Regions from separate parts of the Vibrio sp. Vb1574 genome, predicted to be linked through region 3. Evidence: riboswitches for the same ligand, from Rfam matches in the RefSeq annotation. Region 3 holds a riboswitch; each other region holds the start of a gene.
What was found. A riboswitch is a leader RNA that binds a small molecule or an ion and turns the genes downstream of it on or off. The one in region 3 is predicted to bind thiamine pyrophosphate.
Positions count from the first base shown of each region.

Region 1 (5,368 bases), on a different contig from region 3:
CGTCTAGGCTCGATTTTGCACCGCGAGCGGCACTTGCTGTCGAGACTGCGCCCAAGTAACTTGCGGTCTGGCTATTGTGTAGCAAGGTTTTCAACTCACCATTAGCAATCATGACATTATCTTGAGTAGCGAAGCCTTCACTATCAAAACTCGCGATTGCCATACCATTTGGCATGTAAGCCGTATCAGTAAAGGTAATTAAATCACTCGCAACACGTTGACCAAGCTTGTCACCCAGTGGCGTAATGCCTTTCATCGCGCTTACGCCAGAGAAAGCACTGCCGAAAGCACCGAATAAACTTGCTAGCGCATTGATGTGGAAGATAGCAGGGTAGTTACCCGTCGCAACCGGTGCGCCTTCAAGAAGATCGCGAGCAAGGTTGTAGCCACCCTCGATACAGTAAGCTGGATTCAACTCATCAAAACGGCGACCCAGTGACATTCTACCCGCCATTGACTGTTTGCCGTCTTTTTCAAACAAGGTATACGCGTAACAAGTGAACGAGCGCTCGAAGTGTTGACACAATGTGCCTTGAGTATTGGCAATGATCAGTTGTGTTTCGCCATCGCTGTAACCATTGTAAGGTGCGCTAGAGGCGTGAGGCAGAGCCACTACGCCTTGCTCAAGAGCGAGAGACAGTTCGATTTTTTCGTCAACAGAAGTTGTATCTTCTTGCGCAATCTCAGCAACATCAGTCGCGATTTGACTGTTCACGCAACTAATCGTCTGATGTTCATCTTGCTTGGAAAAGCGAGCGCTTTGCAGTGCGTTGGTCAGCATCAAATCCAAGCTTGGTTGCTCTAACGACTCAGAATAGCTTGTTGCAACACGCGCATCTTTCACAACACGAACACCCAGAACTTGGCTTGAGCTTACTTTGTACTCATCCAGCTTTCCTTGGTTCGCTTTCAAAGAAAAGCTACTGTTACGGTTTACAATGACGTCCGCTTCTGCACCTTGGCGTTTTGCTTCTGATAGGACGTAATCAACCGCATTAAGAAGTTGTTGTTCTTGGCTCATTAGTTACCGCCTCCTACCAGAATGTTATCTACTTTCAGCGTTGGCTGACCGACAGTTGTTGGTACTGAACCACTCACGGAACCACACATGCCCGGCGCAAGCGCCATGTCTTTGCCGACCATGCTGATTTCTTTCAACACTTTTGGACCCGTGCTGATCAGCGTTGCTGTTTTCAGAGGCTTGGTGATTTTGCCATTTTCAATGAGGTAGGCTTCACGAACAGCAAAGTTAAACTCCCCCGTACCCGGTTGAACAGAGCCACCGCCCATCTTCTTCGCATAGATACCACGTTCGATGCCTGCCAGCATGTCATTAAGTGAATGCTCGCCCTCTTCGATAAAGGTGTTACGCATGCGCGAGGTTGGTGCGAACTTGTAGTTTTGACGACGACCAGAACCCGTAGGCTCATAACCTGTCTTCATGCCACCCATTTTATCGACCATGAAGCTGGTTAGCTTACCGTCTTTGATCAGTTGAGTGCGCTGAGTCTTCATACCTTCATCATCAATGTGAATCGAGCCCCATTCGTTGGTCATGGTGCCATCATCGACTGCATTCACTGCGGTGTGAGCAACCATTTCGCCCATCTTGTCGTGGAAGACTGATGCTTTCTTCGCAACTGAAGTGGTTTCTAGCAAGTGACCACATGCTTCATGGAAGATAACGCCGCCAAAGCCGTTACCAATCACCACCGGCATTTCACCCGATGGACAAGCATCCGCGCCAAGTTTTACTAACGCTTGCTGCGCGATAGTTTGACCTAGCTCTTTGGCATCAAGCTGTTCACTGAATTCCCAACCAGCAAGAGCGCCAGGACCTTCCATACCAGAAGACTGCTCATTACCTTTTTGCGCGACAGTGTTACCAGCAACACGAATGTAGTGGCGAGTATCGTCAACGTGTAGGCCTTCTGAGTTGAAGATAGACACTTGCTGTTCGCGCTGAAGCACGCTGCCAATAAACTGGCTGATATGTTCACTCTCTGCACGTGCTGCTTGGTCAACTTTCAATAGAAACGCGATTTTTGAATCTAGGTTAGCATCCTTACCTAGCGGCATGCGGCAACCATGTTGTATTGGGTAGCGGTTCAGATTGAGAGAACCTGCTGACGCGATTTGCTCACGCTTATCTTTTGCAGCAAGCAGTGAGGTTACGCGTTTAAGTTCAGTTTCATCTGTGCTGTTGGTGTAACCGTAAAGCACTTTATGACCGAAGAAGAGACGAATACCGATACCAAAATCGATACCCGAGTTAACCTTGTCCACCTCACCAGATGCGATCTGGACAGTGTTGGTTTGGTGATGTTCAACGAATAGTTCAGCGAAATCAGCCCCCAAAAAGAGCGCATGATCGATCACTGACTTCGCTGTTACAGAATTAAGCATGAAGTCTCCTTGCTCGATGATCGTCTTAGCCTTCCTAATTAACTGTGAAAAAGTTCAACAAAGTTAAATTGGCAACACGTTAAATTTTAACAGTTTTTTAACCTTGTTTTGTGCTAATCCTTGCTTAACGAGACCACGATTATTTATTAAATATTCCAGGTTCTGCTCATTCACCAGAGCGTTGCACTAGTAAATTCCACCCAGCAAACCATTTAGGTGCTTACTTTATCACTCACCTCGCATAATTGAATACTCATTATAATTACGCTCAAAAAACGTATCCCTTCCGCAATGGTCCTGCTATCATCCGAACGAAATAGTCGGGGGGCCACACGACAAGTGTTGGCTGAGATCGAAATTCGAGACCCGTTGAACCTGATTCAGTTAGCACTGACGTAGGGAACTATGCACACTTTGCCTTTCGTCGCCCCTCTTAGGTAAGCGATAGCGATCGAAAAATCGATCTATCTGCAATGGTCAAAGTCAGTTCCTATACGTCTTGTAGTAGGAGCGACCATGACGCAGCAATCACAACCTCATTCACATCAAACGCCAGCCTTGCCTACCCCTATCGTATTGACCATCGCGGGCTCAGACAGTGGTGGCGGTGCAGGTATTCAAGCTGACATCAAAGCGATGTCCGCAACTGGTAGCTTTGCCTGCTCAGTGATTACCGCCATCACCTCACAAAACACTCAAGGCGTCTCTGCGATTTTCCCAATTCCTCTCGACCATGTAGAGAGTCAACTCGATGCGGTATTCACCGACCTCAACATCGTTGCAGTAAAAGTGGGCATGCTGGCCGATTCCAACATCATCAAAGTCGTTGCTGACAAAATTAAACAATACCAGCCAAAACACCTCGTGATTGACCCTGTAATGGTGGCCACCAGCGGCGATCTATTACTGGAACAGTCGGCAATCAGCACTTTAAAAGAAGAATTGATTCCGCTCGCAGACATCATTACCCCTAACCTACCCGAAGGCGCAGCATTGACGGGTAAGCCAATGCCTCAATCAGAATCTGAAATGAACGATATGATTACCGACCTTCGTGCGCTTGGCGCCAAAGCTATTCTGCTCAAAGGCGGTCACCTTGAAGAAAATGAAAACAGCAACGATCTGCTTATCATGCAAGACAGTGCCGAGTTAATTAGCGCCAAGCGATTTCCAACCAAAAACACCCATGGCACAGGCTGTACACTTTCTTCCGCCATTGCGTCTTATCTTGGCCAAGGCAACAACCTACACAAAGCGGTGCACCTGGGTAAGCAGTACATCAGCCAAGCTATCGCGCACGCTGATGAATTGGATGTAGGTAAAGGCCATGGCCCTGTGAACCACTTTTTTGCGGGTCATACTTATGTTCGCTAACGCGATTGGCATTCAGCTTTCCGATGCTAGTCTGCGATACAAAGACAGCCAAACACCGACTTTAGCAGGAATGAACATGACCATTCCCGTCGGTAAATGGACGGTATTACTCGGACGAAGTGGCTGCGGGAAAACCACAATATTGCGTTACTTAGCTGGCCTGCTGGATGACCAAGTTGACTGGCATGGCGAACTCATCACAACGGATGGCGCTACACTGCATGACCGTATCGCTTACATGGCTCAGCAGGATTTATTGCTACCGTGGTTGAATGTGTTAGACAACGTCTGCCTCAGTTCTCGATTTTCTCAAGAGCAAGCACCAGAGCAAAATAGACAACGTGCACTGACTTTACTAAGCCAAGTGGGACTCGCCGATTACGCGGATGCTAAGCCAGCTCAGCTCTCTGGCGGCATGAGACAACGTGTTGCCCTTGCTCGCACTCTGATGCAAGACAAGCCTCTGGTTCTGATGGATGAGCCTTTCTCTGCGTTGGACGCGGTTACTCGCCATAAGTTGCAGACCTTGTCTGCCGAATTACTGAAATATAAGACCGTTGTTCTTATTACCCACGACCCACAAGAAGCGGTGCGATTAGCTCACCAACTCTATGTACTGCAAGGTACGCCTGCGCAAGCTCAGCACTTGGTCGTTCCAGACTCCAAGCCGCCACGAGTTCTCGATGGAGAGTGCGCCGCGCTTCAACAAGCGATTTTGGATCAATTGGAGAAAGACTATGAGTGATATGACTCAGTACAACTCCGTTTCGGCAAGCATTAGTAAAAAAGAACGCGTGACCCATCCGGCTCTGCGCTTGGTCATTAGCACAGCGGTGATCTTGGGATTGTGGCAGTTGGTTGTTGTGGTATTCGACATGCCAAGCTTCATCTTACCTTCACCAATTGAAGTGCTGGATAGATTAGTCACTCGTTACGATGTCCTGCTCAAACATACTTGGGTTACCGCGCAAGAGATTTTACTTGGCTTGGCGCTTGGATTATCAATGGGTTTGCTGTTCGCATTGCAAATGCTGATGTTCGAGCCGCTGAAGCGTTGGTTACTGCCAATTCTGATTGCTAGCCAAGCGATCCCTGTATTCGCTATCGCGCCAGTGCTCATGCTTTGGCTGGGTTACGGCATTGCATCGAAAGTAGTCATGGCGGCGATCATCATCTTTTTCCCCGTCACGACATGTTGCTATGACGGCTTGCGCAATACGCCAACAGGTTACCTCGACCTTGCCAAGACCATGGGCGCGTCGAAATGGCAATTACTTCGTCATATTCAATTGCCAGCCGCCCTACCAACTTTAGCGTCAGGTATTCGTGTTGCCGTCGTTATTGCGCCAATTGGAGCAGTGGTCGGTGAGTGGGTAGGTTCAAGTGAAGGCTTGGGTTATCTGATGCTCCAAGCCAACGCTCGCATGATCATTGATGAGATGTTTGCAGCGCTGTTTATCCTCGCTGTGCTGTCTATCTCACTCTACTTCATCACCGATAAATTATTGAAAAAAGCCATCCCTTGGGAAAGCAAATAATTACAGAAAATAACCAAAGAAAATTGGGAAAGAAAAGGAAGAACCCCGTG
Region 1 is NZ_JAWOTC010000010.1:2,266-7,633, forward strand. Features, by position in the region: gene R7O12_RS09335 (TldD/PmbA family protein) at 1-1,021, opposite strand, end outside; gene R7O12_RS09340 (TldD/PmbA family protein) at 1,021-2,406, opposite strand; TPP riboswitch at 2,718-2,825, shown strand; gene thiD (bifunctional hydroxymethylpyrimidine kinase/phosphomethylpyrimidine kinase) at 2,923-3,780, shown strand; gene R7O12_RS09350 (ABC transporter ATP-binding protein) at 3,770-4,525, shown strand; gene R7O12_RS09355 (ABC transporter permease) at 4,518-5,318, shown strand; gene R7O12_RS09360 (ABC transporter substrate-binding protein) at 5,366-5,368, shown strand, end outside.
Region 1: it holds a riboswitch for thiamine pyrophosphate, as region 3 does, so the genes downstream of both, thiD (bifunctional hydroxymethylpyrimidine kinase/phosphomethylpyrimidine kinase) here and thiC (phosphomethylpyrimidine synthase ThiC) in region 3, are expected to answer to the same signal.

Region 2 (5,368 bases), on a different contig from region 3:
ATCACCGCTAGCGTGGGGGAAATCCGCTTGTTTTTCGACAATGAACTCGCCTAGGGTGCGCAGTCCTGACATGGTTAATCCTTACATTTTCATTTCATTGGGGGTAGTGCGCAAGTGAGCATCTCTTTATGGATGTTAAACGATTGCGCTGGATGTAAGTTTAAGTCGCAGATCTTTTTAATGGTAATGAAGTAACTGTTTGAGATCTCAATTTATTTGTAGACTTGTTTGAGGGATTCATCAGTAAGCAAGAGGTTGTACAGTCTGTGTTCAACCTTGTCATATTTGTGAAAGGGACTGCAAGAAGAAGGCTAAAGTCACTCGCTTTTCAGGCGGTAATCGCGATAATGAAAGCATTAAAAAACGCATTACAAGGTTTAGTTTATGCACATTCATATCTTGGGTATCTGTGGCACATTTATGGGCGGCGCAGCGATTCTAGCGCGCCAATTAGGACATAAAGTCACTGGTTCTGATGCCAACGTTTATCCGCCAATGAGCACACTGCTTGAGTCTCAAGGTATTGAAATTATTGAAGGCTTTGACCCGTCTCAACTCGACCCTCAACCAGATCTTGTGGTGATTGGTAATGCGATGAGCCGTGGCAACCCTTGTGTCGAGCATGTGCTCAACACTAACATGCGCTACACCTCTGGTCCGCAGTGGCTCAACGAGTTTTTGCTGCATGATCGGTGGGTATTGGCGGTATCGGGTACACATGGGAAAACGACCACGTCGAGCATGCTTGCCTGGATACTTGAAGATTGTGGTTATCAACCGGGTTTCTTAGTCGGTGGGGTACTCGGTAACTTCGGAGTGTCTGCTCGTTTGGGTGAAAGCATGTTTTTTGTCGTTGAAGCGGACGAATATGACAGTGCTTTTTTCGATAAGCGTTCTAAGTTTGTGCATTACCATCCTCGCACTTTAATCATGAATAACCTTGAGTTCGATCATGCTGATATCTTCGATGATCTAGAGGCGATCAAACGCCAATTCCATCATTTAGTGCGAACTGTACCGGGCAATGGATTGATCTTAGCGCCGAGGCAGGATCAAGCGTTAGCGGATGTATTAGAGCGTGGTTGCTGGACAGAAAAGCAGTTTTCAGGTGTTGATGGCGACTGGCAAGCGCACAAATTAGTGCTTGATGGCTCAAAGTTTGACGTTGCGTTGCAAGGTGAGAAGGTTGGTACCGTCGAATGGAATTTGGTGGGTGACCACAATGTGGATAATGCGCTGATGGCAATCGCTGCTGCACGACATGTTGGAGTCACTCCGGATCTTGCTTGCCAGGCATTAGGGCGTTTCATCAATACCAAGCGCCGTTTAGAGCTGAAAGGTGAAGAACAAGGTGTGACGGTTTACGATGATTTTGCGCATCACCCAACGGCAATTGAACTTACTGTCGGTGGTTTGCGTAACAAGGTAGGTGAAAAACGCATCCTTGCTGTGTTAGAGCCGCGGTCTGCCACCATGAAGCGTGGTGTACACAAAAACACACTTGCAGAGTCACTACACAGTGCAGATGAAGTCTTCTTGTTCCAGCCAGATAATATCGAGTGGTCTGTGCAAGACATTGCCGACCAATGCAAACAGCCAGCGTTTGTCGATGCGGATATAGATAACTTTGTAGCCAAGATCGTCGAACGTGCGCGACCAGGTGACCAAATTCTAGTCATGAGCAACGGTGGCTTTGGTGGTATTCACGGAAAACTTCTTGAGCAGTTAAAACAAAAAGCCTGATTTATATGCAAAACAAAACACAACCCTCTCATAAAAAAGCCATCACGTTGGCATTAACGGGGGCTTCTGGTGCTCCCTACGGCCTTCGTCTTTTAGAATGCTTGGTTGCGGCGGATTATCATGTCTACGTTCTGATTTCTTCGGCAGCTCGTGTTGTGATGGCAACCGAGCATAATCTTAAGCTACCAAGTGGCCCAGAAGCGGCGCAGCAAGCATTGGTAGAGCACCTGAACTGCAATCCCGATAACATCACCGTTTGCGGTAAAGATGACTGGTTCTCACCGGTTGCGTCTGGTTCTGCTGCACCAAAGCAAATGGTGGTTTGCCCATGTTCTGCGGGAAGCGTTGCAGCGATTGCGCATGGTATGTCAGATAACTTGATCGAGCGGGCCGCTGATGTGGTAATGAAAGAGCGCGGGCAGCTGTTGCTCGTGGTTCGCGAAACACCATTTTCAACGCTACATCTGGAGAACATGCACAAACTGTCGCAAATGGGCGTCACCATCATGCCAGCGGCTCCGGGCTTCTATCATCAGCCAAAGAGCATTGAAGACTTAGTGGATTTTATGGTGGCGAGAATTCTCGACCACTTAGGTATTGAGCAAGGTTTGGTGCCTCGTTGGGGTTATGACCAGCGCTCGTGAGCTGATTGTGTAACCACTCAAATACCTTTACAATCCATCCAACTCATCGGGGAGCAAACCCATTTAGCATTGAGTCAATCAATGCATTGGGGCGCTGAGACCTAAGTGTTTAACTAGGGACCCGTATTACCTGAACCAGATAATGCTGGCGTAGGAATTGAGTCTGGATATTGGAAGTCCTTAATAGCCGCCTCAAACCCTGTGCCGCTCAACTTATTTCTCTGAAATAATCATGGAGAGCGAGCTGTGAAACCCACTCTAAATCTGATTGCCCTAGCTGCAATCACCTCTACTTCAGCGTTTGCCGCTGAAAACACATTAACCATCTATACCTACGACTCTTTTGCCGCAGATTGGGGGCCGGGTCCTAAAATCGAGCAAGCTTTTGAAGCAAAATGTGGCTGTGACGTTAACTTCGTAGCGTTGGATGATGGTGTGTCGATTCTGAATCGTCTTCGTCTTGAAGGCGGTAATAGCAAAGCGGACATCGTATTAGGTTTGGATAACAATCTGATGGCAGAAGCGAAGAAAACCGATCTGCTTGCCGAGCACAATGTGGATACGGCTAACACAGTGTTACCAAACGGTTGGAGTGACACGACGTTTGTACCGTACGATTACGGCTACTTCGCGTTTGTGTACAACAAAGAGAAACTGGCTAATCCGCCGAAAAGCATGAAAGAGCTGGTGGAAACGCGCAACGATCTGAAAGTGATTTACCAAGATCCGCGGACTTCAACGCCGGGCCAAGGCTTAATGCTATGGATGAAATCTATTTATGGCGACGATGTGACGCAAGCGTGGCAGAAGCTAGCGAGCAAAACCGTAACGGTCACGAAAGGTTGGTCTGAGGCGTATTCTATGTTCCTCAATGGTGAGTCCGATTTAGTGCTTTCTTACACCACTTCACCTGCGTACCACTTAATTGCGGAAAACGATTCGAAGTTTGCTACGGCGAATTTTGCTGAAGGCCACTACATGCAAGTTGAAGTAGCCGCCAAAGTGAAAGGGGCAAAAAATTCAGAACTTGCTGATCAATTTATGAGTTTCATTTTAAGTGATGAGTTCCAATCGGCGATGCCAACGGGTAACTGGATGTACCCAGTCACTGACGTTGAGTTACCTAAAGGTTTTGAAACTTTGAGTGTTCCAAGCAAGTCGTTGAGCTTTAGTGCTGATGAAGTGGCAAAAATGCGTAAGTCTTGGATTCGCGAATGGCAAAGCGCATTGACGTTTTAGCTGACGTTTCCATCCTCATCTGAATGAGATAGGTTTTACCTTTGAATTCTGTTCCAAAAATAGGTTTAGGGGTCGCGATGATCATCGCGACCTTTGTTATTTCTGCCCTAGGTGCTTTGATTGTTCAAGCCCCTTCACTTGATGTGTCTGTGGTATGGGGCGACCCGTACTATCAACATGTCACCAAGTTCAGTTTCTACCAAGCGTTTCTTTCCACATTGCTCAGTGTTGGCTTTGCCATTCCAGTAGCGCACGCACTTTCGCGTCGCCAATTTATTGGTAAATCATTACTGCTTAAGCTGTTTGCATCGACACTGGTTTTGCCGGTTTTGGTTGGTGTTTTTGGGCTGTTAGCGATTTATGGCAACAGTGGTTTGTTGGCGCAGTGGTTGCAAAGTTTCGACACTAAACTGCCATTCTCTATTTACGGTTTGAACGGCATTTTACTCGCCCATGTGTTCTTTAATTTACCTTACGCGGCACGATTGCTTCTGCAAGCCTTGGAGTCTATTCCTGCCGAGCAGCATAAGCTTTGCGCGCATCTTGGGATGAGCCATTGGGATAAGTTTCGCTGGGTAGAATGGCCGCGTTTAAGGCAGCAGCTTCCCCACGTTTGTGGGTTGGTGTTTATGTTGTGCTTTACCAGTTTTGCCACTGTAATGGCGTTGGGGGGCGGGCCAAAATCCACCACCATTGAATTGGCCATTTACCAAGCGATTAAGTTTGATTTTGATTTACAAGCTGGGGCGTTATTGGCGCTGTGGCAGATGCTGTTATGTGGACTGCTTGCTATTGGAGTGCAGAAGTTAACAAGGCCTGTTTCTATCAGTGCTGGAAGCACATCGGTACAGCAATATTTAACGAAGGATCATGGGTGGTCAAAAGCTTGGGATAGCTTTTGGATCATAGGTGCCTTTTTACTGGTAATACCGCCGTTATTGATGGTGTTACTGAGTGGCATCAACCAACAAGTTTGGACAGTATTAACCGATGAGCGTTTTTGGTCTGCGCTATTGAACTCCCTCAAAGTCGCCTGTGTCGCTAGCGCGCTTGCGGTCGCTGCAGGGGTGTCCATACTATTGACCAGTCGCCGTTGGCGGTTGCAGTACAAAAACACGCGAGCCGATCAGATTGAGTTAATCGGCACCGTTATTTTGGTGACTCCAGGTCTGGTGATTAGCACCGGTTTATTCTTACTACTGCGCGCATTTACCGATGTTTTTAGCTTGGCATTTTTTGTCGTGATTTTGGTGAACGGTTTGATGGCTTTGCCTTACGTGATCAAAACGCTAGCGCAGCCAATGCTGCACATTGAACAACAGTATCAGTATGTATGTGCCAGCTTAGGCATGCGTGGCTGGCAACGGTTTAAAGTGGTGGAGTGGCAGGCGCTACGCAAGCCGTTTGCACATGCGTTTGCGATCAGCTTTATGTTTGCGATTGGCGATTTAAGTGCTATTGCGTTGTTTGGCGGACAAGAGTTCCGCACTTTACCTCTGTATTTATTCCAGCTGCTTGGCAGCTATCAGATGGACGCGGCTGCGGTGGTATCGGTGACCTTATTGTTGTTGAGTGTGGGCTGTTTTGCCTTGATTGAGAAAGTATTGAAAACGAAGGAGAGAGCGTAATGTTAGTGTTGGATGATGTGCAGTACACCTACCAACGTGAACTGTTTCTTTTTGACTTAACGATTGAGCAAGGACAGATTGTGTCGCTGATGGGACCAAGTGGGGCAGGGAAGT
Region 2 is NZ_JAWOTC010000025.1:32,770-38,137, reverse strand. Features, by position in the region: gene fbp (class 1 fructose-bisphosphatase) at 1-72, opposite strand, end outside; gene mpl (UDP-N-acetylmuramate:L-alanyl-gamma-D-glutamyl-meso-diaminopimelate ligase) at 385-1,743, shown strand; gene R7O12_RS15480 (flavin prenyltransferase UbiX) at 1,749-2,387, shown strand; TPP riboswitch at 2,425-2,561, shown strand; gene thiB (thiamine ABC transporter substrate binding subunit) at 2,634-3,626, shown strand; gene thiP (thiamine/thiamine pyrophosphate ABC transporter permease ThiP) at 3,668-5,254, shown strand; gene thiQ (thiamine ABC transporter ATP-binding protein) at 5,254-5,368, shown strand, end outside.
Region 2: it holds a riboswitch for thiamine pyrophosphate, as region 3 does, so the genes downstream of both, thiB (thiamine ABC transporter substrate binding subunit) here and thiC (phosphomethylpyrimidine synthase ThiC) in region 3, are expected to answer to the same signal.

Region 3 (5,368 bases):
GGTTCTTGATTCGCAGTTGAATAGTGTTGATGCCTAGTGGCAGTAGACGCTCAATCCAAGCAACATCATCAACGACTGGATAGAGCCCTAGACTTTGCTTGGTTAGAGTTGGAAAGCTAACGCTTTCGCCTTGTGCAGACCAACCAACTTGAATACCTAGTCGGTTATCCTCCAGTACAGGTGTGGGGAAATCATCAAATTGGTCAGCCCACTGAGTAGATCTTTCCTCGTTAAGGTTGTCATTCAACAGTGTTTCACGTGAAACATTCGCTTGTTGAGTTAGCATTCCTCGAGCAAGTGTTAACGCATCTTCGATAGGAAAATCGAGTACTGTCAGCGTTACTATCCAAGCAAGGTGATGTTCAGGATCGAACATTGCGTTGAATTTGGACTTAACGGAAAGCGCTCTCACTTCGTTGTTAATTGGGTGACGCCAGATATCAAGCTGAAGCACTTTCTCCTTTTCATCGGATACCTGCGTATCAGCAATGCCAATATAAATCGCTTTCGACGGTTGCTTAGCACACGCTTCTACCGATAACGCAGAGCGGTAATAGAGCACAAATGAAGTCTCATGCTCAGAGTCATAACCATCAGTAAGATCTGTCGTTATGCGTGTGGTCTGTTGGTCGCGAACAAGCTGAATAGATTGAGTTGGGCTCACACCCAACTCAATGTCTTCGATGCTAAAACCCTGTTCTTTCGCCAACAACAAACATTGCTGAACTAAACCAGTCAGTTCAATCAATGATGACGGAATAAGGATTTTGCTCATTAGTCACTTACCTCGGCATGTGCTGCTGGGTGGTATAGTTCAGAACCTGTATCTCTAAATTCTTGCGATTTCTGACGCATCCCCTCAAGAGGATCATCCAGCATTTTGATCGATATAGCTTGGTCCGCAGCAACTTGCTCAGTGTCTTTCGCATACTCTCGTACCTCTTGCGAGATCTTCATCGAGCAGAACTTTGGTCCACACATCGAACAGAAGTGAGCAACTTTGCCGGACTCTTGAGGCAAGGTTTCATCATGGAAAGCACGAGCAGTATCTGGGTCGAGCGACAAGTTAAATTGGTCTTCCCAGCGGAACTCGAAGCGAGCTTTAGACAGCGCGTTATCACGAACTTGAGCGCCAGGGTGCCCTTTCGCTAAATCAGCGGCGTGTGCAGCAAGCTTGTAAGTGATCATGCCTACTTTCACGTCTTCTTTGTTTGGTAAGCCAAGATGCTCTTTAGGAGTGACGTAGCAAAGCATCGCACAGCCATACCAGCCAATCATGGCAGCGCCAATACCTGAAGTAATATGGTCGTAACCTGGAGCAACGTCTGTCGTCAATGGGCCAAGGGTATAGAAAGGAGCTTCATGGCAGTGCTCTAACTGTTCTTCCATGTTCTCTTTGATCATGTGCATTGGAACATGACCAGGACCTTCGATAATCACCTGTACGTCGTATTCCCACGCTATCTTGGTTAACTCACCAAGGGTACGAAGCTCTGCAAATTGCGCTTCGTCGTTAGCATCGGCCACCGAGCCAGGACGCAGACCATCACCGAGAGAAAGTGCCACATCATACTTAGCACAGATTTCACAGATCTCTAGGAAGTGGGTATATAAGAAGCTTTCTTGGTGATGCGCTAAACACCATTTCGCGATGATAGAACCACCACGAGAGACGATGCCAGTAACGCGTTTTGCAGTCATTGGCACATAACGAAGTAGTAAACCGGCATGGATAGTAAAGTAGTCAACGCCCTGCTCTGCTTGCTCAATCAGGGTATCGCGCATCACTTCCCAGTTAAGGTTTTCCGCAACACCATTCACTTTCTCAAGCGCTTGATACATTGGTACGGTACCGATCGGAACCGGACTGTTACGTAGAATCCACTCGCGAGTTTCGTGGATGTTACGTCCAGTAGAGAGATCCATAACGGTATCGCCACCCCAGCGCGTTGCCCATACTAACTTCTCTACTTCTTCCTCAATCGAAGAAGTGACCGATGAGTTACCGATGTTGGCGTTCACTTTGACCAAAAAGTTACGTCCAATGATCATTGGTTCGGATTCTGGGTGGTTAATATTGGAAGGGATAATAGCGCGACCTTCGGCGACTTCTTTACGCACGAATTCGGCGGTAATATCTTTTGGTAGGTTCGCTCCGAAGTTTTGACCCGGATGCTGTTGATTCAGCACTTCATCGCGATACTTGGCACGCCCCATGTTTTCACGCAGCGCGATGTATTCCATTTCTGGGGTAATAATACCTTTGCGAGCATAGTGCAATTGGGTCACACAATGGCCATCTTTGGCACGTCGAATACGTGGTAGATTACCGTAACGAAGATCGTCTAGTGTTTCGTCTTCTAAGCGTTCTTTGGTGTACACCGAGCTTACTTCATCAAGTAGCTCAGTATCGGCACGCTCTTCAATCCACCCTTCTCTCAGCTTAGGTAAGCCGCTATAGAGGTCTATGGTGTGCTCTGGATCTGTGTATACACCCGAGGTATCGTAAACGCGTACTGGCTCATTAGGTTCGAAAATAGGCGCTTCTTTTGTGCCTCCAATAAGGCTATCAGCGAGTGATATTTCACGCATTGGCACACGAATATCTGGACGTGAACCTTCTACGTAGACTTTGCTTGAATTGGGGTACGGTTGTACCGAGAGTGTATCAATGAACTGTTTTGCTTCCAGTCTCGCTTGTTTGCGACTCGACATAGCATTTTTCCTTGCTTTGTTATACTAGATAAAAAGTAATTGGATAAAAATGCTTGGCGGATAGATGCGACAAGAGGAGTCAAATTAAGGCTAGTTAAAGCTTACGATATTTGCCTGTAAAAACATTCGACTTTTGATAGGTCAACCAGAAAGAACTCCGGTGTGAATATCTTCTCTTGTTCCCTTCGCAGATTCTAATCTGATCAGGTTCAACGGATCCCGAATTAACGGTCTCAGCCTTATGGCACTCCGACAAGTGATATCAGTATATAAAAACGGCTTGGTGAAACCAAGCCGACCTGTTCAATTTTTAACTACTTTGCTAGCTGCGCATCAATAATTGAAAGCCTATCCACGCAGCTGAAATACTTAACACGACATTCAACAATACGTTCAATCCCATCTTAAAGAAAGCGCCCTGCTGCATGAGCAACACATTATCCATCGAGAAGGTGGAAAACGTCGTTAGTGCGCCTAAAAAACCCAAGCCAATCACTTGTCGCCAAGGTTCCGTTGCCAAAAGTTCATTATCGAAAGCTGCTATCAATAAGCCCATCATAAATGAGCCAACAACGTTAACGGTTAACGTACCATATGGAAAACCACGCCCCAATAAAATGACACAAAGTTCAGAAATTAAGTAACGAGAACATGCACCAAATGCACCACCCAATGCAATAAAACCCAAAACGGATAGTTGTCCCATAATTCCCCCAGAAAAGTTAATGGCGACATTGTAATCAAATTTACGGCAATAGTGATTATACAATCTTAGAATTCAGCAAAGTATAGCGCTTAAAACTTATCAAGATTTTAAAAGTTACAGGAGTCACTTTACTTCGATGTAACCCATCAAACCCGTCTTCATATGTTCAATTACATGACAATGGTACATCCAACGCCCTGGGTTATCTGCAACAAATGCCGCTTTCGCACTGCCGTTTTTTCCAAGTAAGACCGTATCGGTATGAAACGGTTCGTCGAGTTTTTTGCCATCTAACTCAAGAACCGTAAATGTGTGTCCATGAAGATGAATAGGATGATGATATTGGGTGACGTTCTTTAGGTTGAAGATATAGGTTTTTCCAATCTCCAATGTTGAAAGCGGCGCTGGAATATTATCTTTGCTCATTCCCTCCCAAGCCCGTTTGTTCATCAGCCAGAATTGGGGGATCGCTTTGCCCGATTGATCAGCAGGAGTGATCGCCCCCTCCCACTCAAACACATAATCGATTTGCTCTGCATTTTTCAAATCGAGATCTGGCACAGGGTTGAGAGGTAATAAAGGCAGTTTCTGGTTGTTCGACAGGTCAGACTCAACAACGTCAAACTCGCACAAAGGGAATGGGAAGCGTCCTTTCATTTGACGCACATAAACACGTGTTCCAGCCTTCGGAGCAATCAATCCGATATCTAACCTCATTCCCGGACCAATTTTTTGCTGAGTGAGCTTATAAGGCGCTTTAACAGGATTACCATCAATAGCAATAACCCAAGCCTCTGCACCTTCAATAGCGATCGGGTAAGTAATGGTATTATCGACATTAGCAATTCTTAATCGCGTAGTGGCATTCTGCTTCAGCGTATAAACAGGTTCATGCACACCATTGACGCTACTCCACTCTCCGGGAGTCCCCATACGAGCGCTCAAGCGCGGCACCATAAGGTTCTTCCACTGACCTAGTTTGTCTAAATGCCAATGCTTGAGGACGACTTCATGCTCTTCATCAAACTGAACCGGCTCTGCCTCTTCAACGACAATTAGCCCGACTAAGCCCATACCAAGCTGCTTCACACTATTCATATGTGGGTGATACCAAAATGTGCCCGCATCTGGTGGTGTAAATTCATAAACGAATGTTTCACCTGGCATGATAGGCTGCTGGCTCAAGAAAGGGACACCATCCATTTCAATAGGGATTCGCAAGCCATGCCAGTGGATTGTAGTCGGCTCTGAAAGCTTGTTAGTAAACCGAATTATAACTTTCTCGCCTTGGCGACAACGAATCACAGGCGCTGGAATCGAACCATTAAATGCGAGTACGTCTGTGTTAAACCCAGGGACCAATTCTGCAGTAGAAGGTTCTGCAGTGATATCGTATATATATTGCCCCTGCTTATTAGTGCTCCTAGATAGAGAACATGCAGGTAGAACGGCAAGCGCGGAGATTGCTAAGGATGATTGAAGAAAGCGTCGACGAGATATATCCATACATAGTTACTCATTAATCCAGATCGGTTGAGTGTAACTAAATATAAATAGTGATTCCCCTTTATTATTAAAATTTCGGGCCACTGATCATTACAGCTAACTGTAGTTTCGTTCGTTCAGTAGATTAAATGCAGCCAAAGTACAGCAGAAAGCCATACTTACGGGATAAGAGTAGAAATAAGCTATAATAATGAGAAGAAACCAGATACAAAAAAGGCTCTGACCTAAGTCAGAGCCTGATATATGGCAGGGGTGGAGAGATTCGAACTCCCAACACGCGGATTTGGAATCCGCTGCTCTGCCAATTGGAGCTACACCCCTATAGAATTTTCATATTCTAGATTTGACAAAACCTCGCATAAGCGAGGTTGTCGATATTAAGTGGCGGAGTGGACGGGACTCGAACCCGCGACCCCCGGCGTGACAGGCCGGTATTCTAAC
Region 3 is NZ_JAWOTC010000048.1:15-5,382, reverse strand. Features, by position in the region: gene R7O12_RS20735 (thiamine phosphate synthase) at 1-775, opposite strand, end outside; gene thiC (phosphomethylpyrimidine synthase ThiC) at 775-2,715, opposite strand; TPP riboswitch at 2,879-2,977, opposite strand; gene crcB (fluoride efflux transporter CrcB) at 3,038-3,421, opposite strand; gene R7O12_RS20720 (multicopper oxidase family protein) at 3,545-4,927, opposite strand; tRNA gene R7O12_RS20715 (tRNA-Trp) at 5,172-5,248, opposite strand.